DNA from 2 places in the Bacillus basilensis genome. Region 2 is predicted to be linked to the other one. Evidence: a T-box and tRNA genes for the amino acid it is inferred to sense, from the RefSeq annotation. Region 2 holds a T-box; the other holds one or more tRNA genes.
The links. The T-box of region 2 lies ahead of ACQVV1_RS08295 (tryptophan--tRNA ligase). A T-box ahead of a tRNA ligase gene usually reads a tRNA of that ligase, here a tRNA-Trp.
Positions count from the first base shown of each region.

Region 1: it encodes a tRNA-Trp, which carries the amino acid that the T-box ahead of ACQVV1_RS08295 (tryptophan--tRNA ligase) is inferred to sense. The anticodon was not compared.

Region 1 covers NZ_JBNTQO010000004.1:205-4,998, forward strand. The annotation lists tRNA gene ACQVV1_RS09280 (tRNA-Arg) at 1-53, shown strand, start outside; tRNA gene ACQVV1_RS09285 (tRNA-Pro) at 64-137, shown strand; tRNA gene ACQVV1_RS09290 (tRNA-Ala) at 153-225, shown strand; tRNA gene ACQVV1_RS09295 (tRNA-Ser) at 246-338, shown strand; tRNA gene ACQVV1_RS09300 (tRNA-Ser) at 391-483, shown strand; tRNA gene ACQVV1_RS09305 (tRNA-Met) at 508-584, shown strand; tRNA gene ACQVV1_RS09310 (tRNA-Asp) at 588-663, shown strand; tRNA gene ACQVV1_RS09315 (tRNA-Phe) at 672-747, shown strand; tRNA gene ACQVV1_RS09320 (tRNA-Thr) at 758-830, shown strand; tRNA gene ACQVV1_RS09325 (tRNA-Trp) at 837-907, shown strand; tRNA gene ACQVV1_RS09330 (tRNA-Ile) at 918-994, shown strand; tRNA gene ACQVV1_RS09335 (tRNA-Asn) at 1,003-1,077, shown strand; tRNA gene ACQVV1_RS09340 (tRNA-Glu) at 1,079-1,150, shown strand; gene ACQVV1_RS09345 (CBS domain-containing protein) at 1,281-1,700, shown strand; gene ACQVV1_RS09350 (DUF3965 domain-containing protein) at 1,996-3,147, shown strand; gene ACQVV1_RS09355 (hypothetical protein) at 3,376-3,714, opposite strand; gene ACQVV1_RS09360 (SH3 domain-containing protein) at 3,720-4,794, opposite strand, start outside.
Region 2 covers NZ_JBNTQO010000003.1:339,869-358,990, forward strand. The annotation lists gene ACQVV1_RS08285 (AI-2E family transporter) at 1-242, shown strand, start outside; gene ACQVV1_RS08290 (1-deoxy-D-xylulose-5-phosphate reductoisomerase) at 271-1,428, opposite strand; T-box leader at 1,566-1,773, shown strand; gene ACQVV1_RS08295 (tryptophan--tRNA ligase) at 1,818-2,816, shown strand; gene ACQVV1_RS08300 (maltose acetyltransferase domain-containing protein) at 3,039-3,602, shown strand; gene ACQVV1_RS08305 (MFS transporter) at 3,676-4,869, shown strand; gene ACQVV1_RS08310 (ROK family transcriptional regulator) at 4,992-6,032, shown strand; gene ACQVV1_RS08315 (VOC family protein) at 6,094-6,474, shown strand; gene ACQVV1_RS08320 (YbeF family protein) at 6,573-6,827, shown strand; gene ACQVV1_RS08325 (NUDIX hydrolase) at 6,937-7,386, opposite strand; gene ACQVV1_RS08330 (DUF2785 domain-containing protein) at 7,402-8,241, opposite strand; gene ACQVV1_RS08335 (GNAT family N-acetyltransferase) at 8,365-9,087, shown strand; gene ACQVV1_RS08340 (tyrosine-protein phosphatase) at 9,267-10,289, shown strand; gene ACQVV1_RS08345 (DUF1648 domain-containing protein) at 10,385-10,810, opposite strand; gene ACQVV1_RS08350 (YjjG family noncanonical pyrimidine nucleotidase) at 11,139-11,846, shown strand; gene ACQVV1_RS08355 (tubby C-terminal domain-like protein) at 12,023-12,985, shown strand; gene ACQVV1_RS08360 (helix-turn-helix transcriptional regulator) at 13,064-13,264, opposite strand; gene ACQVV1_RS08365 (DUF3796 domain-containing protein) at 13,252-13,611, opposite strand; gene ACQVV1_RS08370 (hypothetical protein) at 13,791-13,985, shown strand; gene ACQVV1_RS08375 (ABC transporter ATP-binding protein) at 14,075-14,800, shown strand; gene ACQVV1_RS08380 (putative ABC transporter permease subunit) at 14,793-16,451, shown strand; gene ACQVV1_RS08385 (SDR family oxidoreductase) at 16,508-17,266, shown strand; gene ACQVV1_RS08390 (hypothetical protein) at 17,605-18,315, shown strand; gene ACQVV1_RS08395 (pyruvate kinase) at 18,374-19,122, shown strand, end outside.

The DNA.
Region 1 (4,794 bases), on a different contig from region 2:
AGAGCGTTTGACTACGGATCAAGAGGTTAGGGGTTCGACTCCTCTCGGGCGCGCTTTTATTAACGGGAAGTGGCTCAGCTTGGTAGAGCACCTGGTTTGGGACCAGGGGGTCGCAGGTTCAAATCCTGTCTTCCCGATATTCCCAAAAACATGGGGCCTTAGCTCAGCTGGGAGAGCGCCTGCCTTGCACGCAGGAGGTCAGCGGTTCGATCCCGCTAGGCTCCACTTTATTTATTATATGTCTCGGAGGTATACCCAAGTTCGGCTGAAGGGATCGGTCTTGAAAACCGACAGGCGGTGAGAATCGCGCGGGGGTTCGAATCCCTCTACCTCCTCCATTTTCTTTAATGGTTTAGACATAAATAATAAAATATTTCTTTTTTCCTTCATGGAGGTATACCCAAGTTCGGCTGAAGGGATCGGTCTTGAAAACCGACAGGCGGCGAGAGTCGCGCGGGGGTTCGAATCCCTCTACCTCCTCCATTTTTTTAAAAAATATTATATTGTCGCGGGGTGGAGCAGCACGGTAGCTCGTCGGGCTCATAACCCGAAGGTCGCAGGTTCAAATCCTGTCCCCGCAACCAAATGGTCCCGTGGTGTAGTGGTTAACATGCCTGCCTGTCACGCAGGAGATCGCCGGTTCGACCCCGGTCGGGACCGCCATTTATGTTGGCTCGGTAGCTCAGTCGGTAGAGCAGAGGACTGAAAATCCTCGTGTCGGCGGTTCGATTCCGTCCCGAGCCACCATTTTTTTTATGCCGACTTAGCTCAATTGGTAGAGCAACTGACTTGTAATCAGTAGGTTGGGGGTTCAAGTCCTCTAGTCGGCATCCTTTAGGGGCATAGTTTAAAGGTAGAACTGAGGTCTCCAAAACCTCCAGTGTGGGTTCGATTCCTACTGCCCCTGTAAAGTATATGGGCCTATAGCTCAGCTGGTTAGAGCGCACGCCTGATAAGCGTGAGGTCGATGGTTCGAGTCCATTTAGGCCCACCATATATTATTCCGCAGTAGCTCAGTGGTAGAGCTATCGGCTGTTAACCGATCGGTCGTAGGTTCGAGTCCTACCTGCGGAGCCATGGCCCGTTGGTCAAGTGGTTAAGACACCGCCCTTTCACGGCGGTAACACGGGTTCGAATCCCGTACGGGTCATAAAAAAAGAGTCAGCACATTGCTGACTCTTTTTTATTGTGTGTTAATCCTCTTTTATCTACTGATTTTCCTGAAATAAATAAAGGGATTTAGGAAAAACTATGGTATGTATAAAAAGGAGGAGACAAAAATGACACGAGTGAGAGACCTTATGAGTACTCATATTGTACATTGTACACCGCTAGACAACGTATACGAGGCTGCTGTAAAGATGAAAGAAGAATCGATTGGATTGATTCCGGTTGTTGAAAATGAGCAAGTTGTTGGGCTTGTTACAGACCGAGATTTAGTGGTTAGAGGCATTGCTGAGAAACATCCTGGATCTAATAAAATTACAAATGTAATGACAACAAATATTGTTTCAGTTTCTCCAGATGATTCCATTGAAAAAGCTACAGAGTTAATGGCACAGTATCAAATTAGACGATTACCAGTAGTTGAGAGTGGTCAACTTGTTGGAATGCTAGCATTAGGTGATTTAGCTACAAGAGAATCGGCAGATGATCAAGCGGGATTTGCTTTAAGTGAAATCTCGGAGCATACGGAATGAAGAGAGACTTTAATTAGTGGGATAAGTTACGTATAAAAATCAGATGCATTATTCTAGTATATATGGATTAAGCTAATATGTTAGCATGATGTATCTGAGACATTATATAATAAGTATACGGTTAGTAATTTCGACAGTTTATTTAAATTTGTCATTCCTAATTTTAAATAAGAGAAAAAATGATATACTGATAGATATAAGCGTTATGATAGATTTCGAATATAACAATATTTATTATTAACGATGTAATAATGGATTAATATTTCCTATGTAGACAAAAGGGAAGGGGAATTATATGAGGGCTGTACAGCGCGATCCGAATTGGAATTTGGTTACAGATACATATATAGAACCAAATAATTTCGCTGAATTATTTTCTTTGCTTGTACCTTGTCATCCAAAAGGTGAAGGGAAAGAACGAACTATATTAGTGTGGAAAGAAAAAGAATTTTATAAAGAAGAAAATTTAGCGGCATTTATCGTATATGGAATGAATAAAGCAAAGAATTTACCGCAGTTTCATAAAGATGAAATTCCAACTTTAGTACGTATTCTTCGCTTATGTCAAGAGATTGGTTGGTATGAAGAAGCAAATACTTTTATGGTAAATCAAGGACTAGCTGAGTTTGTTTACACTTCATTGGAATATGAAACGTGGGATCTTTTGACGCAAGCGGTTGCTTTAAACTATTTAATTATTAAATATCGTATTGGTGAATTGACTGATGGGGATGTAGAAATTTGGGATAGAGTTAAATTTAATGAGAAATGTATAAAGGATTGTAAACATCTATTATCCCATAAAGAAGTATTGGAATTTACATTCTTTTATATGTGTAAGAGAGCTAAATTCCTATCAAAGGAACAATTAAATAGTGATATGATGAGTCTAGCGATGTATTGTAATACTTTTGTGTATGATTTATATACACATGACTTATTACGGAAATATCGTAAGTGTACAGACTTCCTAGCATATTATGGACCTAGTCAAGCGGTATTAGCTTGTCAAAGAGCTGTACTTTCTCAAATTTCAGATCGATTAGACCCATTAAAGACTACTCATGTAGATGATTATTTATATGTAATGAAAGATATGATGGAGCATATGACGATAGGAATAATGGATCGATATGATCATTTTATCGGAAAGTTATTATCATATGTGCCATTTTTCGAAATGATTCAAGTTCCACAGCATGCATATTATTGTGAAGAATTACTGTATATTTGTAAGGGCATTGAATATAAAGAAGAAATATTACGCAATTATATATTTATACAATTACATGATTGTCTGCCATCATTCTTTAAACTATTTCTTAAAAATAAGCGTTATGCAACGATTCATGATATTCTGTTCTATTGGTGCGATGATGAACAAAGGATGAGCTTGGAGAAAAAATATAATCTTAGCTTTATTTATGAAAAATATGCTTGTGGGTAAAGAGCATTTTCTATATAAATTAAAAAGGATCTCACATAAACGTGAGATCCTTTTTTTGTTAGTAAAGCAAGGAGAATGTGATTAAGACGAGAAATAACATTCCATAAAGGAAAACTTGTGCCGTATTGCTTCCTTGTATACCAAAAAAAGTATTTATTTTTTTATATAAATTCAATATATATTTTAGCGGATTATCTTTGAAAGATTGGTACACAGTGTCTCCTCTTTCTAAGCTTCTTGTTCGTGTTTTTTGTTATTAGGGACATGAATGTATCTAGCTATGAATAGTAAAACAGCCATAAAGAACACAGGAAATACGGTAGATAAATAAAAACCATTACTAATAATATTTGTTATTAGGGCACTTAATAGAAAGATGGCATTATAAATATGTGCAATTTTTTGTTTTAGTTTAACTTGAAAGGATTCCATCATAATTTCTAAAGCGACAAAAGCAATGATAATAGATAAAAATACAGTATTTGTATTGTAAATGATTAAACAACAGATTAAACCTAAAAAGGCTAAGTATTCAATTATGAGAGGTATATTGATATTGCGTGGCATACAATTTACCTAACTAAATATGGCAGTGGGTTTACTGCATTTGTTTTTTCAAAATTCCATTCTCCATTGTGTAATTCAAAATGAAGATGTTGCCCGTATGAATGACCTGTGTTTCCCATATGACCTACTAATTGTCCAGCCTGTACTTGATCACCAGCTTGTACAGTGCGATCTTTCATATGAGCATAGACTGTTGTATATAGTTTCCCGTTTAGTTGATGAGCGATGAACACAACATTGCCATAGCTAGCTGAATAATATGATTTCACAACTTTACCTGCAGCCGCAGCTTGGATAGAGACATTACCCTGAGCTGCAATATCTATCCCATAATGCATTTGTTCCCAGCGCATATCAAAGGTTGAGCTAATTCTTCCTTGAGTAGGGAATTTGAAAACTGCTGGAATGGAAGTAGGTTGAGCTGTTTGATTTTGTGATTGCGTTTGATTTTGCACCACATAATGCTTTGCTACATATCCGTATCCTGTGCCAAAACGAATTTTATACCAAGTTCCGACAGTTTCCACTACTTGTATTTGTGTACCATTTTGTAATGAACCAAGTAGTGCACTACTTGTACTAGCATTGCTACGTACATTAAGTTTAGGTGTTGCAACTGTGTATTTCGTATTATTTTGAACTGTGATGCCTTTTACTAAAGGCTGTGAACCATTAGACACGAACGCCTTTTGTACGTAACCTGTTTTGCCATTATGTAAAATTTTATACCACTCACCTTGTTCTTCTTGAATGGTAACGAATTTCCCATTTGGTAATACATCTAAAATTGAAGATTCTAAATTAGGTTCAGAACGAACGTTTAATGCATTGGCATTAACAATGTATTGATTATTAGATTGAAGTTTGTTTTTTAGTAGAATAGCATCTTTTTGTACGTAACCTACTTTATTATTAACAGATACTTTATACCAGCTATTAGTTGTTTCGAGTATGTTTACTTTCGTATTAAAGCGAATTGTATCAATTGATGAGCTATTTGCGTTATCTTGTGTATGTAAGGCTACTTGATCGACTTTGACATATCCAGTTTTCACGTTAGATAATTGTTCAGCGTTGGCT
Region 2 (19,122 bases):
CGCCAGGAATGGTTTTAAAGGTAATTATCGTTATGATGGTTGTACAATTAGCAGAAGGTAAATTTATTTCTCCGCAAGTCATGGGGAAAAAGTTAGATATTCATCCGATTACAATCATATTTATTATTTTAACTGCCGGAAATTTATTTGGAATTATGGGGATTATTTTAGCGATCCCAGGATATGCGATATTAAAAGTGTTAGTTACGCATGGTTATAGATTTGTTAAGTTGAATACGTGAAAAAAGAGCTAAAACAGTATTATCTGTTTTAGCTCTTTTTTATTAACAATTGATGTGCATATTGGCGTGCCCATTGATCCGCTTCTAATATAGCATCTAGAGAAGGGTCGTTTACGTTATGATGAGCTTCAACTGTATTGTAAATTGTTTTTTCGATATCGAAAAATGCAATTTCATTTTTAAGAAATAGTGCATTTGCAATTTCGTTCGCTGCATTTAATACGGCTGGAGTTGTACCGCCAATTTTGCCACATTCAAATGCGTATTGTAGACAGGGGAACTTCTCTAAATTTGGTTTTTCAAAATGCAAACTACCAATTTCTAATAAATTTAATTTTTCATAAGAAGAAGGTAGCCGATTAGGGTAGTGAAACGCATATTGAATTGGCATCCTCATATCAGGAGCACCGAGCTGTGCCATAACTGATCCATCAATAAACTCTACTAAAGAATGAATAATACTTTCTTTATGAATCATTACATCAATTTTTTCATAAGGAATATCAAATAGCCATCTTGCTTCCATTACTTCGAATCCTTTATTCATTAATGTGGCAGAATCAATCGTTAGTTTTGCCCCCATTAACCAGTTTGGATGTTTTAAAGCATCTTTTGCTTGTAAAGTTTTCATTTCTTCACGTGTTTTATCACGGAATGCACCGCCAGAAGCTGTAACAATTAATTTGTCTATTTCTTTATTATTTTCTCCGTTTAAACATTGGAAAATAGCTGAATGCTCACTATCGACTGGAATTAAACGACATCCGTTTTGTTTCGCCAGTTCAGTTACGATATGTCCAGCTGCAACTAACGTTTCTTTATTAGCGATGGCAATATCTTTCTTCGCCTTTAATGCTTCAATCGTTGGAAGTAGTCCGGAAACACCGACAACAGAACTTAATACAAGATTTGAATCAGGATGAGTAGCTACCGCAATTAAGCCGTCTGTTCCATATGTGATTTTTGTGTTGGTTGAAATACGCGTACGAAGCATGTCTGCTAATTCTTTTGTCGCGACGCTTACAATACGAGGTTGAAACGTTTTGATTTGTTGCTCAAGAAGATCGATATTATAATTTGCGGTTAAACCGATGATTTTAAAATGTTCAGGATGAGTTGAAACGACATCTAATGCAGATGTGCCGATGGATCCTGTTGAACCTAAAATGGATATATATTTTACCATAAAAAAACCTCCAAAGTTGTTTCGAGTATTTCTGCAAACCTATATAGTATTAGACAATTGAAGTGGAAATTCCTGCTATATAAAATAGAAAATTCGGGTTTGTTTGGAAGTGAAATGTGATAAACTGTAAAAAATAAGCAAAAGCAATGAAAGAGAAGAGTACATATTCGAAACTTTTCAGAGAGCTGATGTGTGGTGGAAATCAGTAAGGGATGAATATGGAATGGGCTCTGGAGCTTCTAACTGAAATGAGTAGGTAAAGACGGTTGCTTCACGTTAAGAAGTTGAAGTGAGCTATAATGATAGCTAATGAAGGTGGTACCGCGGGAGTCTCTCGTCCTTTTTTAAGGATGAGGGGCTCCTTTTATTTTGAGAAAGGAGGAGTTAGGATGAGTGAAAAAATAATGTTAACAGGGATTAAGCCGACAGGTTATCCGCATTTAGGAAATTATATTGGTGCGATTAAACCTGCGTTGCAAATGTCAAAGAAGAATGAAGGAAAAGCATTGTATTTTATAGCGGATTATCATGCGTTAAATGCTGTGCATGATCCGGGTCAGTTTAGTAGTTATACGAAAGAGGTAGCTGCTACTTGGTTATCGCTTGGACTTGGAGAAGATGTTATTTTTTACCGACAAACAGAAGTGCCGGAGATTCTAGAATTAGCTTGGATATTAGCGTGCCTAACTCCGAAAGGGCTTATGAACCGTGCTCATGCGTATAAAGCGAAAGTAGAGCAAAATAAAGAAGCGGGTTTAGAGGTCGATGCAGGCGTGAATATGGGTTTATATACGTATCCGATCTTAATGGCAGCTGACATATTACTATTTCAAGCTACTCATGTGCCAGTCGGGAAAGACCAAATTCAGCATATTGAAATTGCGCGTGATATTGCCACGTATTTTAACCATACATTCGGCATGACATTTACACTTCCGGAGTATGTCATACAAGAAGAAGGAGCAATATTACCAGGACTTGATGGAAGAAAGATGAGTAAAAGTTATGGAAATGTGATCCCATTATTTGCAGCGCAAGAAAAACTACGAAAATTAATATTTAAAATCAAAACAGATTCTTCACTTCCAAATGAACCGAAAGAACTAGAAACGTTATATACAATTTATAAAGAATTTGCGACGGAAGATGAAATGCAGTCATTACGTGAAAAATATGAGACTGGAATTGGATGGGGCGATGTGAAAAAAGAGTTATTCCGCGTTGTAGATCGTGAGTTAGCAGCACCTCGGGAGAAATATGCAATGTATATGCAGGAGCCAAATTTATTATATGAAGCGCTAGAAAAAGGTGCTGAACGAGCAAGAGAAATCGCGAAGGTAAATTTAGCGGAAATTAAAAAACGGATTGGATTTGAGAGGGGACGTTAAGTGTTCCCTTGTTTTTTCTATATGAATTTTAATTATTGTATTCGTTATATCCACATGCAAAATAAGGAATTCACATCTTCTTTCCAAATTTATTAATTGCACATTTTAAAAAGTATGTTAATATAGGGATACTTATTAAACATGTTTAATAAGTATAATTAATTCCACTTATTAAAGTCGTTTAATAAGTGGAATCCATTCGATAACGAAGGAGATGATTGTATGAGAACAGAGAAAGAAAAGATGTTGGTAGGAGAAATGTATATTGCGGATGATGAAGAATTAGTGGCTGATAGGGTGGAGGCAAAACGTTTAACACGCCTTTATAACGATGCGATGGAGACAGGGGATGAACAACGTTTTACATTATTAAATCAGCTTTTAGGTTCTTCAGCTGATGGGAAAGCCCAAATTAATCCTGATTTTCGTTGTGATTACGGGTACAATATCCATGTTGGAAAGAGCTTTTTCGCAAATTTCAATTGTGTGATTTTAGACGTTTGTGAAGTGCGAATCGGTGATAATTGTATGTTTGCACCTGGTGTCCATATTTATACGGCCACTCATCCTTTACATCCGGTAGAGCGGAATTCTGGCAAAGAATATGGAAAGCCTGTAAGGATTGGTAACAATGTTTGGGTTGGCGGAGGAGCTATTATTAACCCTGGTATTTCAATTGGAGACAACGCTGTAATTGCATCAGGAGCAGTTGTGACAAAAGATGTACCTAATAATGTAGTAGTTGGAGGTAACCCAGCTAAAGTTATTAAAACGATAGACTTATAGAAAGCGTTTTTAAGGGTACATGAATAAACTAGTTTCGTGTCGTATCGTATAGACAATGTGAAAGGTGTTTCATATGAAGAAAAATAGTACGGAAAATCGTACAAAGACATTACTTGCCTCTCGAAACGCTCTGTTTCTCTTATTTGCTTTGCCTGGTGTGGCATTTGCTACATGGATTTCAAGAACAGCAGCTACTCGAGATATTTTAGCAGTGTCAAATGCAGAAATGGGCTGGATTTTGTTCGGATTATCTGTCGGTTCAATAATTGGTTTACTGAGTGCAAGTCATTTTATTGACGGTAAGGGAGCTAGAGACGTTATTATAGGTAGTATGTTTTTTATGATCGTTGGATTACTTTGTTTAGGTAGTAATATTTATTTTGCTTCTAGTATGGGCGCTTTTGGTAGCTTACTAGTATTTGGAGTAGGATATGGATTAGCAGAAGTTGCATTGAATGTAGAGGGTTCTTCTATTGAGCAAAAATTAGGAACAACTCTTCTTCCGAAATTCCATGGCTTTTTTAGTGTAGGAACTTTAGTAGGTGCGCTCAGTGGCTCTGTCGCCGCCACGCTTCACATTCCAATTTTGTATCAGTTTCTTACGATTTCGGTCGTGTTTGTATTACTTGTATGTATGGTATATCGTTTTCTTCCGCATGGAACAGGAAAGAAGGAGAAATCACGGAACAAAAAACGAGCGAAACTTACGTCCTTACGTATGGAAAAAAAGGTGCTTTTACTTGGTCTTTTCGTGCTTGGAATGGCATTTGCAGAAGGAAGTGCGAATGATTGGCTACCTATCGTGATAGTAGACGGACATCAGCAAAGTGTTGTGACAGGTTCTATTATGTACACCATTTTTGTATTGGCAATGACGTTAGCACGTATGTGTAGTAGTTATTTCCTTGATCGATTTGGTCGTGTCGCTGTTGTACGTGCTACTATTATGATGGCTATTATAGGAATGACAATTGTCATATTTGGGAGTAACTCATATTTTCTAGCACTTGGTGTAGTACTGTGGGGGATTGGTGCCGCGCTAGGTTTCCCAATTGGTCTTTCTGCTGCTGGAGATGGCGGCGAAAATGCGACTTCTAATGTTGCGACAGTTTCTATAATCGGTTTTACAGCGTTTTTAGTCGGACCACCATTTTTAGGGATACTTGGAGAAGCATTCGGAATACGTAATGCTTTGCTAGCTGTTTTATTATTTGTTATCTTGTCTGGAATTGTATCGTCTGTTACGAGAGAGAATACATCGAGTTAAATACGGAGTGCCGCTAGTAGAAATATATCATCTCTATTGCTTTAGAAAATGATGTATGATATATTGTCAACGCAACTTATTAAAAGTGTTTAATAAGTATGTTGATTAAGGTGGTGAGCGATTTGAGTGAACAATTTGTTACTCAAAAATCGATTAAAGAGACAATCCTTCGCGGCATTCGTACAGTTCTTCTGGAGCGAGGTAGTGCAACGAAAGTTGAACTTAGTAATACATTAGAAATCAGTTTTCCAACGATAAGTAAATTTATAGAAAAAATGAAACAAGATGGTGAAGTCACTTTAGCTGGTTTAGATGATTCAAGTGGTGGAAGAAGAGCGAAACGATATGAATATAATCCAGAATATATGTTCGGTTTAGCGATATTTTTAGAAAAAAATGAGACAAACTATACAATTTTTAACTGTTTAGGGGAAGTAAAAGAACAAGGAAGTACTTCAAGTATGTTAATTGATACGGGAGTAAATCTATTATCTAAACATATTGAAGGTCTTATCGCTACATTCCCGAAAATAAGCTCTATATCAATTGGTGTGCCTGGTTCGGTCGATAATGGTCGTATTTTTTATATTCCTGGATATGAAAAGTTCCAAAATTTTAATTTGAAAAGCCACTTGGAGGAACTGTTTTCTATACCAGTAGTAATAGAAAACGATATGAATGCTGCAGTACTCGGCTATCATAAAAATACTGGAAACAATGAAAATTCCTCACTTGTATATTTGTATTCAGGTCAAAATGGCCCAGGTGCGGGGATTATGGTAAATGGAGATGTTGTACGCGGAAGTACGTTTTTCTCAGGAGAGATATCTTTTGTTCCGCAATATGATAATAAAAATTTCTTGCAAGCTTTGAGAAGTGGAGACGAAGTTGAAAGTTCTAATAATCCAGAGGAATATAATATAGATGCTATTACTCGTTTAATAGCTACATATATAGCTATTATTAACCCTCATGGATTCATCTTCTGTGATGATGAAGTGAACCAATTTGTAATAGATCAAATTGTAAAAAGTTGTCCGAAGTACATTCCGGCAGAACATATTCCGAAAATAACAGCGAGTAATTGGAAAGAAGATTATTTATACGGATTAAAAAGTCTTGGACTTGATCTTATAATTACGAGAACAAATAAAGAAAATTAAATGTGCTGGCAATGAAGCATCCAATTGTCAGTTGAATAACATAAAAGAAAAGGTGTTGATTATGAAAATTGAACATGTAGCAATTTGGGTGAATGATTTAGAAGGAATGCGTGATTTCTATAAACAGTACTTTAATGGTGAAGAAAATAGCTTATATCACAATCCGAAAAAGCAGTTTGAATCTTATTTTATAACTTTTGAAGGCGGTGCGCGTCTAGAACTTATGAAGCAGGTAGGGATAGACGAGAAAGTACAAACACAAACAATAGGATATGCGCATATTGCTTTTTCTGTAGGTAGTAAAGAAAAAGTGAACGAATTAACTAATACATTAAGAGAAGCAGAATACCCCCTGTTAAACGGCCCGCGTACTACAGGGGATGGTTACTATGAAAGTGTAGTAAGTGATCCTGAAGGAAATCAGATTGAGATAACGATCTAACATTTTATTTACTAATAACGAATAAAACTATAAAACTTTGTTGTTCCCCAAAACGATTATAAGAAATCTATTATTTCTTCAGAAAGGGGGACATACCATTGAGTGAGCCAATTTTGATTTTCTGTATATATCCATTGCTTATTTGTATTTTTTCAATAGCTGTGACATATAAAGTAGGTACATTTTACGTGATGCCAATGGTAACATTTCTTATTTTTCTTATGTTAAATGTTACAGTGTATAATCCAGCATTTTTCTTTTGGGTTGGCATGTATACTATTTTTTCATTCATTATTTCTTATATAACTATACTTTTTATAAAGGGATATAAAGTTGTAGAAAGAGAACGTTAATATCATTTTGGGGAAATAGGGATTTACGGTGAACGATAACAACCTCATTTCGCGTTATCATGACGGGAAATGAGGTTGTTTTATTTCTATATAAAATATGTAACATTTGTTAATTGGAGTGCTGAAACTCCTTAATAATACGCTTAATAACTGGATGAAGAGTAATAGGCAATTTATCAAGCGGGAAGAAGCGCAATTCTTTTGACTCAGCTTGATCACATTTAAGTTCACCATGAAATTCACGGCAAATATAAACAACGAGTACACCGTGTACTTGATCGCCGTTTGGATAGATTTGAAAGTAATCTGGTCCTGAGTATGTGCGGAATAGTTCTGGATTTTTAATAATAAGTCCAGTTTCTTCATATACTTCTCGCTGTAACGCGTCTTCTAACGTTTCGTTATATTCTAAGGCGCCGCCAATAATTCCCCAGCGGTTAAAGTCTGTGCGGAGCTGCAGTAATATTTCATTTTTTTCATTTAATATAATGGCGTGTGAACCTATTAAAATAAGTGGATGATTTCCTACTAAATTTCTCATGTCTCCGATATAACCCATATTTTCTCCTTACATTTAATAATAATTTGGCAGTTCCTTTAACATTCTTTCTGTTTTACGTGCTGCATAAGCTAAGTTATGATCATCTTTCATTCTAAAAAATAATGTGCGTAAAAAGGTTTTAATGTTGGCGCATAAAATACAATATTCATTTAACGAAAGGCGTTTTCTAATTTGAGGAAGCCTTTTTATTTTTTTATAAATAATAGAAATTAACTCATCTTGCGGGAAGTCATGATACAGCATTGCTAGTAATGGCGTAACAATTCGTTCATCTTCGTTATTATGAAAAAGGTCAGATGGAATGAAGATTTTATTTAATAAGCAATGAATTAATTCTTCATACCATTCAAAGGTCGTATAAGAATTATGAACAATTTCAGTAAAGGCATCAGATACGTGGGCAAGACAATGAGCCCATCCTTTATTTTCAATATAGCCTCGAAAATCTGTTTCTAAGTTTGTGTATGTAATGAGTTTGTTTTTTATTTCTTCGATATCCTCCTCTGTAAAAAAGTAGTGCGAATTAGCGAATTGGAGTATTAACGCAATTAACGAAACAGTGTAAGAACGTGTGAAAACCCCATCTGTATGTGGGGAGTAAATGTCACAATATAAATACTCATCACTTAAACAAGTTTGCAACAGTAATTTTAGTTGATCATCCATAAGGAATTCATGATGAATGAAATGTGCAAAACATTTATATATAAGTTGGTAACGAACGTAACTATCAGTCGTTCCGATAAACTGAAGCATATGGAGCGTTAACTCATTTATATCTATATGTTGCAGTTGCGTATAGTCATTTTGTTGTATAAGCTCTAACTGTTGTTGCAGCGCTGTAATATCCAATGGAGAACCTCCTCCGCACTTTAAAGATGCGATGTTTTCTAGTATTCTATATATTCAAGGACAATCCTGCTCATGCAAGGAGAACAAGTAGAAATTCGAGTAAGACATAGATGAGGGAAGTATATGATGACTATAGAACAGTTAGAAAAACATTTTAAAATTAGAAGAAATGCTTCTTCTATCATGATAAAAGAAAATAATGTAGAGATTTTCACAGAAGAGCAATTAAAGGAAATGGTGCAATATTGCGTTGCTGAGGCTGAAAAAGAGGGGATAGAAAACTTGCATTTTGAGATTTCTTCAAAAAGCCCAAATTATGATATGTATAAAAAATGCTTCGAAACGTATTCTTTTGAATATGTTACTGAAAACATGATCGTATTTAAGGATATATACGAAGTAGAAGATGTAGAAAGTGATATTGATTTTAAACTGATTGAAGAAGTAGGAGAAGATACTTTTTATTCTCTTTGGAGTGAAATGACGGAAGAACAAGTCACTTACGATCAATTTGTAAATATGATGCTACAGGAAATTGGTGAGCAATGGAAAGAACATTGTTTAACAGCGAGTATCGATGAAGAGCCGATAGGAATTGTAATCCCGCATATTGAAAAGGGGACGTTAGAAGAAGGAAAACTAATGTATTTCGCAGTCACTCCAAATATGCGAAATAAAGGGTATGAAGCAGCATTCTTTACAGGTGCAATGTTTGTCTTAAAGGAAATAGGTGCCTCTTATTATATTGGTGAGGCAAATGTACAAAATGAGTGGATGAAGGATGTTTTTGATAAGAATGGATGTAAGTTGCTTAGTTCAACTGAGCGGTATGTAAGAAAGTTTTAAAGGATGAATAAGGTACTCTCTTGAACTCATTTCGAGGAAATCCGTGTACAAATTTTGAACAAGTAAAAGAACTTTTTGCTTGTTTGTAAGATAAAAAGAAAAATCGAAACGACAAAGTATGCTTTCCTATAATACAATAGAGAAGGGTTAGACTATACGAAGAAAGCGTTGGTGAAAGAATGGAGCAGCAAAGACATTGGCTACAAGCAGCTGTAGAAAGAAATGAAAATAATACGTTACATATAAAGTGGGAAAATAATATAGAAGAAGTTCGCATTTATTGGAGTACTTCACCAGATCATATTGAAGAAAATGGAGAATTACTTGCAACAGTAAATGGAGAATCATCATATACAATTGAAAATTTAAGTGAAACTGAGCGTCCATATTTTAGACTAGTAGGTAGTAATGGACAAGCAGTGACAGTAGCTGAGCGTAGATTACCATTACAAGGTGCGTTTAACTTCCGTGATATGGGAGGGTATGAAACGACAGAAGGCCGTAAAGTGAAATGGGGCAAATTATACCGTTCAGAAGAGCTAGCAGGATTAACAGAGTGGGATATTGAGTATTTACAAAAGTCTGGCTTAAAGTTAATTTGCGACTATCGTACAGACTTTGAAGTGAAACATAAGCCGAACCCGGAGATTACAGGTGCTCGTCAAGTCTGTTTACCAGTTATGCAAGAATTAGCGAAAGACTTGAACATAAATGAGTTTTTCCAAGTTGGTGACCTTTCTATGTTAGGGAAACCAGGCGAATACCTTGTGAAAATGAATCAAGATTTCGTAAGTGGTAATGAAGCATTCGTGAGCTTCTTAAAACTGGCGCAAAACCCGGAAAACTTACCGTTAGTAAATCACTGTACAGCTGGAAAAGACCGTACTGGATTTGGGTCAGCATTATTATTACTTTTACTAGGTGTACCAGAGAAAACAGTAATGGAAGATTATTTACTAAGTAACGGTTTCCGTGAAAAGTTAAATGAGAAAATGATGGCCTTTTTAGGTGCAAAACTACAAAACGATGAGAGCAGAGCAATATTAGGTGCAATGTTTGAAGCACGCGCTGAATATTTGCAAGCTGCGATTGATGAAGTTAAAAAGCAATACGGTTCAGTTGAAGCGTATGCTGAAAAAGCTTTAGGCTTTACGAAAGAGTCGTTAGAGGAAATGAAAGAGTTATTGTTAGAGGATAAATAATGGGGAGGGAGGCTGATGTGGATTAGCCTCCTTTTCTTATTGTTGATATCATGTTATTCCATAAAATCATGGATAACCGAATATCGTTGTCCGCATTATGAAATTTTTCGTTGCCTTATTATGCCTATAATAATGGGAATAGCTGTCCAAATTAATAATATCGGTAAAAATAATTTTCCAAAACCGCCGCTCCAATCTAAAGCTATTGAAATTGTTTCGAATTGGATGAAAGCAAATATAAGTAAACAGACATTTTTTAATTGATTAAGCATTTTTCTGCTATTTAAATAAAACTGCTTCGCATTCGATTCGTTAAATCTTTTTGGGTAGTTATGAACTTCTGGAAACTTTTCTAAAGTTTGCATGAGAAGGAGTATGAATGCCCCAATTCCTGGTAGAAGTAAAAGTTCCCACTTTGATCCCCAGCGATCTACAGCTCCATATGCGTTATAATGTGCGGGCACTTCCTCAGGTAATCTTCCCCAAATGATAATCAAAAAAATGATTGATCCAAAGAACAATGAATATCCAATAATATCTCCAACCCATTTGCTTTTAGTTTTTGGGATTTTTATTTTAGGTCTTTCCCATGAATTTACTATATTTTTCAGCCTCCTTCTAAAGTAACTGTAGTAATACAATTCCTGTATTGCCTGTTTAAAGTTTGAACCCATTATCCAAATTATCTCAAATTTATAGTATTTTCACAATTAATTATTTTTGAATAACATGACTCGTGCGTCTTAAACAAATATAAGATTGCTGGTCGTAAAAACAAAACGTTCGACTTGAGGGACAATTAATGAGAAACTAAAAGTTGTAAATAACGTATTAGTTGAGGAGAGCATAATGAAATATAAAGTTATATTATTTGACGTAGATGATACATTATTAGATTTTCCTGAAACGGAAAGAAACGCATTACATAACGCTTTTGTACAGTTTGGTATGCCAACAGGGTATAATGATTATCTTGCAAGTTATAAAAAGATTAGTAATGGCCTATGGAGAGATTTAGAAAATAAAATGATTACGCTAAGTGAATTAGCGGTAGATCGATTTAGACAATTATTTGCACTTTATAATATAGAAGTAGATGCGCAGCAATTTAGTGACGTATATCTTGAAAACTTAGGGAAAGAAGTACATCTTATTGAAGGTGCAGTGCAATTATGTGAGAATCTACAAGATTGCAAGCTAGGTATTATTACGAATGGGTATACAAAAGTGCAACAATCTAGAATCGGAAATTCACCTTTAAGCAACTTCTTTGAGCATATTATTATTTCAGAAGAAGTCGGCCACCAAAAACCAGCACGTGAGATTTTTGATTATGCGTTTGAAAAGTTTGGGATTACGGATAAATCAAGCGTACTAATGGTTGGAGATTCGCTAACTTCTGATATGAAAGGCGGAGAAGATTACGGTATTGATACGTGTTGGTATAATCCGAGTTTGAAAGAGAACATGACGAGTGTTAAGCCGACTTATGAAGTGGAGAGTCTGCTTCGTATTATGGAGATTGTGGAAGCAGCACGAGAAAAGGTGACCGTATAGTAGTGTTGTCGAGATTTGTTGATAAGTCGATATTCTTTGTCGAATCGTCGATATATCGAAAAAATCGTTGATATAATTTGAGTTACGATAGATATATTTGAAAAATCGTTGATATATTTTAAATTGCTCCGGTCAATATAGGAAAGAGCTGTGTAACAACTAGAGGTGAATAAAGGATGTTAACATTTTTATTTGAGTTAGACAAAAGTCTCCCGAAGAAGGATGAGCCACAGTATGATGCTTATTCAAAGGGCTTTATCGAAGGAGATGTAACGATTTGTGTGGGTGACAGAGTACTTTTACAGAAATCATGCATGAAGGTCGCAGAACTCGGCATTTATTTAGGACAGTGGATGGAACAAGTTCAACATGGACAGAACGTACAAATGAATTATGAAACGACTGACCGTGATGAGGTAATTCTTGGTTTCTTTTATGAAGAAGACGATCAGTGGAAGATTTATTCCAGTTGGCAACAATTTGAACTTCAGGAGAGTATCTCTACTACAACATTAGTAGAGAGCGTTCAACGCTATTTATATGAGCTAAATAAGGAACTGCGTGCGATAGAATATCCTGTGACGTTTGATCAGTACTTAAGAGGAGAGCGGATAATGCAGCTTTCTTATAAACGACTGTGTGATAGTAAAGCGGATACGACATCGATAGAGGTTTATAATGAAAGCAAACAAGTAGGCGCAGTACGGGGCTATTATAAAAATACGTTGATGAGAGTGCTAGATTTCATTCCAAAAGTTGGTAGTAATATTATTTATGAAATAAAGGATAGTAAGGACAATATTCGCGTCATTGCAAAGGATGTAAGTAGGCAGCGTCAAAGAAGGATTTTAGTAACGTACAAAGACAATAATGATGCAGAGCATGAAATACTTGTATGTGACGGAAAGTTATTGGATGCAAATTTCTTATTTACCTTTACATATAAGAGAGAAGAATATGTTGTTCACAAAACTTCTTTTGGAATGGGAAAGTTATTACGAAAAGGCTATGTAATTGCAGATTGGAATATTCGTCTTGAGGAAGATATGTATGATATCGAGATGAATGTGTATGATGAGGATTATATAGAAGATCAATACTTACTGTTAAGCGTATTTCATGCGGTTTTGTATGGGTGATAAATGAAAAATACCGGTATTCTTCACGGGAAGAGTGCCGGTATTTTTTATGTGGTTCTGGTGATTTTGTGTCCTCAATTAATCCTCAAAAATAAAAATCTCATCAATCGTACTATGAAGTGCCTTCGCTATATTGTGAGCGAGTTGTAAGGAAGGGTTATATTTTCCTTTTTCAAGGTGGCTAATTGTTTCACGACGTACACCAACGCTCTTTGCTAAATCTTCTTGGGTCATGTTCAATTTGGCGCGGTATTCTTTTATTCTCGTTACGAACGCCATGGCGCATCTTCCATTTCATCAACAGGTTTATCGTAAAAGAACATAGAGAAGCCGAACGTAAGAATGAGTGTGCCGAAAATAAGAGCGATATCAATCTCTTGTAGCGTCAGGTTTGGAATTAACATTTCAATAAACATAATAATAGCGGTAGTTAGTAATGTAACGATAAAGGCATTACGGCACGATTTATTGACGATTTGTTCAAATAGTTCATCGTGTTGAACCGTTCTATACGTTGTGAAAAAGGAGAAGAAACAGAACAGAGTAAACAATCCTTTTTCATAAAAAAATCCGAGGAAACCGAAGAAACCGAGAAATCCTAAATATTTTATCCAAGTTGTTTTCACGATAGATTCTCCTTTCGATGTTAGAAATAAATCACGTTATGTTATAAATATATCATATGTGGAAATGTATAGTAATAATAGTTTTCCAATTCTTTTCATAATAATAGTAAAAAGAGGAAATATGCTGCGAAATAAAGAGGATAATATTGTAAAATGGTTGTAAGGAGGGGGAGGAAGAGATGCTAACTTGGATCATGATTGTTGTGTTACTTGTAGTGATTACTGTAGTTGCGACGGTATTAATTGGAAGAAATGGTGATGCAAATTATAGTAAAGCGACAAAGGGAAATATTAAACGCCTTACAATGATTTATATTCTACTAGCTGTCGTTTTAATCGTTGGGTTAGGCTTGTATATTTATTTTAAAGGGTGAAAAAACTGAAAAGATACAAAAATCTTAAAATAGAAGTATGCTATAATATCAATATAGTTATTTGGTAATTAAGGAAAGGATTGGATGGAATGATTGAGATTACGAATGTGTCAAAAAGTTATAATGGGTCTACCTATGCAGTAAAAGATTTAAGTTTATCTGTGCCTAGCGGAGAAATCTTTGGATTTTTAGGACCGAATGGTGCCGGTAAATCAACGACAATTAAGATGATTACTGGTATTCATGGGGTGGACAAAGGAACGATTACGATTAACGGTAAAGATATTATGAAAAATCCGATGGAAGCGAAAAGGACGTTTGGTTATGTTCCAGATAGCCCAGATATGTTTTTACGATTAAAGGGAATTGAATATTTAAACTTTATGGCAGATATGTATGAAGTGCCGAAAGAAGTACGCCAAGAACGAATCGAGTCTTTAGCAAAGAAATTTGATCTTTATAATGTGTTATCTGATCAAATTCAAAGTTATTCACACGGTATGAGACAAAAGATTGTTATTATTGGTGTGCTCGTGCATGAGCCAGATGTATGGATTTTAGATGAACCGTTAACAGGGCTTGATCCGAAATCTGCATATATTTTAAAAGAAATGATGAGAGAGCATGCGGATAAAGGAAAGATTGTATTTTTCTCTACACACGTATTAGAAGTAGCAGAAAAAATATGTGACCGCGTTGCGATTATTAATAAGGGGAATTTGCAGTTTAAAGGAAATTTAAATGAAATGAGAGATCATTTTAAATCCAATGAATCACTTGAAAAAATGTTCTTGGAGATGACGGGCAATGAGTAAAATTTGGACGTTAACGAAAGTATTATTGAAATTAAATTATGCAGATTTCATAACAGATAAGAAGAAGCGCTGGGCGTATGTATTTTCATTTGCAGCTATTTTATTTGTTGGCTTTTTAATGTTTGGTTCTATAACGCACGCAATGTATGAGGGAACGAAACAATTAGGGCAAGACCCAGGAATGATTATCGCAATGGGACTTGCGATTGCGAGTATATGGGTGTTTTTAATGAGTATTACGAACATTTTAACTGTATTTTATTACAGCAATGACATTGAAATGTTACTACCATTACCATTAAAACCAGCGCAAATTATTTCGGCAAAATTTTTAACAGTATTAATTACACAATACGTAATGAGTTCATTCATTTTATTACCAATCTTTATTACGTACGGGTTAAAAAGTGGCGCATTTATTACATATTACATATACATGATTTTGATTTACTTACTCTTCCCGATTGTGCCGTTAGTATTAGCTTCGTTACTTATGACAGTAATCATGAGATATACAAATATAGCGAAAAATAAAGATCGAGGCAATATATTTATCGGAATCGTAAGTATACTATTTATTGTAGGAATTAACGTATTTATGCAGTGGAAAAATAAAAGTGCGTTTTCTGAAGATGCAATTGCGAGTTATCTTGCGAATAATCAATCCTCTCTTTTAGTACAAATGACGAATTATTTTCCAACTACATATTTTGGAGCAGTGGCGTTAGTAGAAAATGCAAATTGGAAGGGACCTTTAGACGTAATAATCTTTGCACTTATTTCATTTGTATTTTTTGTGTTGTTTTATTACATTGCAGAGCGTACATATTTAAAAGGGGTTATTGGACTTTCAACGAGTACAGCAAAAAAAGAGGTCATTTCAGCAGAAGGCTTACAGAAATCTACGGTACAAAGTTCACATTTAAAAGCGTATGTGAAAAAAGAATTTAAAACGTTATTCCGTACACCACAATTTTTCTTAAATTGCATTGTACAAACTTTTGTTATGCCGATTATGTTGTTCTTTGTTTTATTCGTGCAAGATGGGAATTTAAAATGGATCACGGGATATATTGATAACCCAAAATCAGCAGGGCTTGCAATTGGTGTAGGCCTTTGTGCATCTCTATTTTTAATGGGAAGTAACGTTATTGCAACAACGTCATTTTCACGTGATGGAAGTTCATGGTTTGTGAATCGTTATTTACCAGTAAAAGCTTCAGATATCTTTTTAGCGAAAGCGATAACTGCTTGGTTAATTAATGTGATTATTTTAGCAGTATTCGGTATTACGATGGCAGTTGTAGCGGGGATTTCTCCAGTATTTATGGTTCTTTGGTTCTTATTAAGTGCGAACGGTTTATTGCTAATTAATTTAATTGGCACACGCTGGGATGCACAAACTGCAGATATTCATTGGGATACAGAGCAGAAATTATTTAAGAGCCGTTATACAACTTTGTGGAATTTTTTAGCTAATATTTTAATAGCTTTAATTATTGTAGCGGGAGTAAGTCTATTATACTTCTTCCTTCAAGTAGGACTGTGGGTTATGTTTATCGTTTTATTTGTAATGTTTACGATTGTAAATTATATCTTTATTAAAATTTTAAAATTAGGTGCAGAACGTATATTGTCAAATATTGAATAAAAAGATAGATCCTCTGTATTCGTGCAGAGGATTTATCCATAGATGGAGGAGAAAAGGTGAAGAAAATAGCAATTGTAACAGGGGCAACTCGTCTGAATGGAATTGGTGCAGCTGTATGCAAGGTGCTTGCTCAAAAAGGGATAGACATTTTTTTCACGTACTGGTCTCAGTATGATAAAGCGATGCCGTGGGGAATGAATGACAAAGAGCCCTTTTTGTTGAAAGAGGAGATTGAAAGTTACGGTGTTCGATGTGAAATGGCAGAAATCAACTTATCGCAGTCGTATTCGCCAAATCGTTTGTTTTATATGGTATCAGAACGGTTAGGTGATCCATCTATTTTAATTAATAATGCAGCGTATGCTACTCATACGAGAATTGGAGAATTAAATGTAGAACAGTTAGATAAACATTATACGGTAAATGTTCGGGCTACTATGTTATTAAGTTCATTATTTATAGAACACTATGCACTGAAGACGAGTGGAAGTATTATTAATCTTACTTCAGGACAGTCACTAGGGCCAATGCCTGATGAACTAGCATACGCAGCAACGAAAGGAGCAATTGAAGCATTTACAAAATCAGTAGCACCAGTTGCGATGGAGAAGGGGATTACAGTGAATGCTGTTGATCCAGGACCGACGAATACAGGATGGATTACAGAGGAGCTGAAGCATCATTTAGTATGGAAGTTCCCGCAAGGTAAAGTAGGAGAACCAGTGGATGCTGCGCGCTTAATATCTTTTTTAGTAAGTGAAGAGGCAAAATGGATTACTGGGCAAGTCATTCATTCGAATGGTGGTTACTCATAAATATATTATGTTAACAAATGTTAAGAAACAAAAAATGAAAGAAAATTTTATTTTTTTTGTATAAATAAAATGTCAAGAAAGATAAAAATTTGATAGGGGAGTATATCGTCATATGAAGATAGTAATTCTTCATGTGACAATATACTCTTTTTCTTTTACTACAGAGAAGAAAAATGAAGTAGAAGAAACTCGAATATTCAAATTGGTTTATCAGTTTTTGTACGTATTATTATGAAGATTACTGTCGGAAAGATGGTAATTCGTATGAAAAGGGATTTTTTAAGAGGAAATCGAATCGTAAAGGGGAGGATAAATAAAGTAAACATAGGGGGATTTATATGAAAATGAAAAAGGTCGCTATCGCGTCGATAACAATTGGTACAATGCTTACTATGGCAGCTTGTAGTCCTTCAGCAGATAAAGAGACAGAAAAGAAGGAGCAAGTAACAGCGCAAAATGAAGGAGAATCAAAAACGACAAGTGCAGATGAAGCGTCAAAAACAACAAAAGATACTGACAAAGAAACAAATACTTCTTCAAACGAAAAAACAGATAAAGATGCAAAAAGTACGAAAGAATCATCAGGAACAGAAAGTAACGGTAAAACGTCAACTCAAAACGAGAATGTAAAAACAAAAGAAAAAGAGACGACAGGAAAAACAAATGATCAAACGACTAGCGGGAAAACAACAGATCAAAGTACAAGTACAAATTCAGACGGAAAAACAACGAAAGATCCGAAGAAAAGTGTAGCTGTGAAAACGAGTGTTAAAGAAGTTGCTGCATTAGTTGATAGCTTAGATAAGCAGTTAGCTGCTAATCCGAAATTAGAAACAGTAAATAAACTTGGAAAACAAATTAATGCAAAGTGGGATGTAATCGAGAAAGAGTTAGAAACATCACACCCAGCTGAATATAAAACAATTGGACAAAGTATGTATCCATTAATTGTAGGAGCGGAGAAAGAAAAGATAGATATTACTAAAATGAAGTCATTAACGACGAAAACGAAAAAAGATTTAAATCAGTTATTAACGAAACTTTCGTAGTTTCAAAAGCCTACTTGTGGGAGTAGGCTTTTTTATGTTGAGAGTGTAATTAAAGTTTATGGGAATCCTAACGAAAAAGGATGGTGGAAATATGACAATTGATCGAGTTTGTACAATTGGGCCAGCAAGTAATAATAAAGAAATGCTAGCGCAGTTAATAAGCAATGGTATGAAAATAGTTCGGTTGAATTTATCACATGGTACGCATGAAAGTCATAAAGATATCATTCGTTTAGTTAAATCGTTAGACGATTCTATTAAAATTTTAGGCGATGTACAAGGTCCTAAAATAAGGTTAGGTGAAGTAAAAGGAGAACAAATTACACTTCAGGCGGAAAATTCTTTTATGTTACATACGCAACCAGTTACAGGGAGTAATAGGGAAGCAAGTGTTGATTATGAAGGAATCACGAATGATGTGAAAGTTGGCAGTAGAATTTTAATGAATGATGGAGAAGTTGAGTTAATCGTTGAAAAGGTAAGTACGGATAAAATAGAAACAAAGGTGAAAACAGGTGGTAATATCTCATCTCATAAAGGGGTGAACTTACCAGGGGCAATCGTTAGTTTACCAGCTATTACAGAGAAAGATAAAAAAGATATTCAGTTTCTTTTAGAAGAGGGTGTTGATTTTATTGCATGTTCTTTTGTGAGAAAACCTAGCCATATAAAAGAAATAAGGGATTTTATAAAAGAGCATAAAGCAACTGCTCCTAATTTAATTGCAAAAATAGAAACGATGGAAGCAATCGAGAATTTTCAAGATATATGTAAAGAAGCAGACGGAATTATGATTGCAAGGGGAGA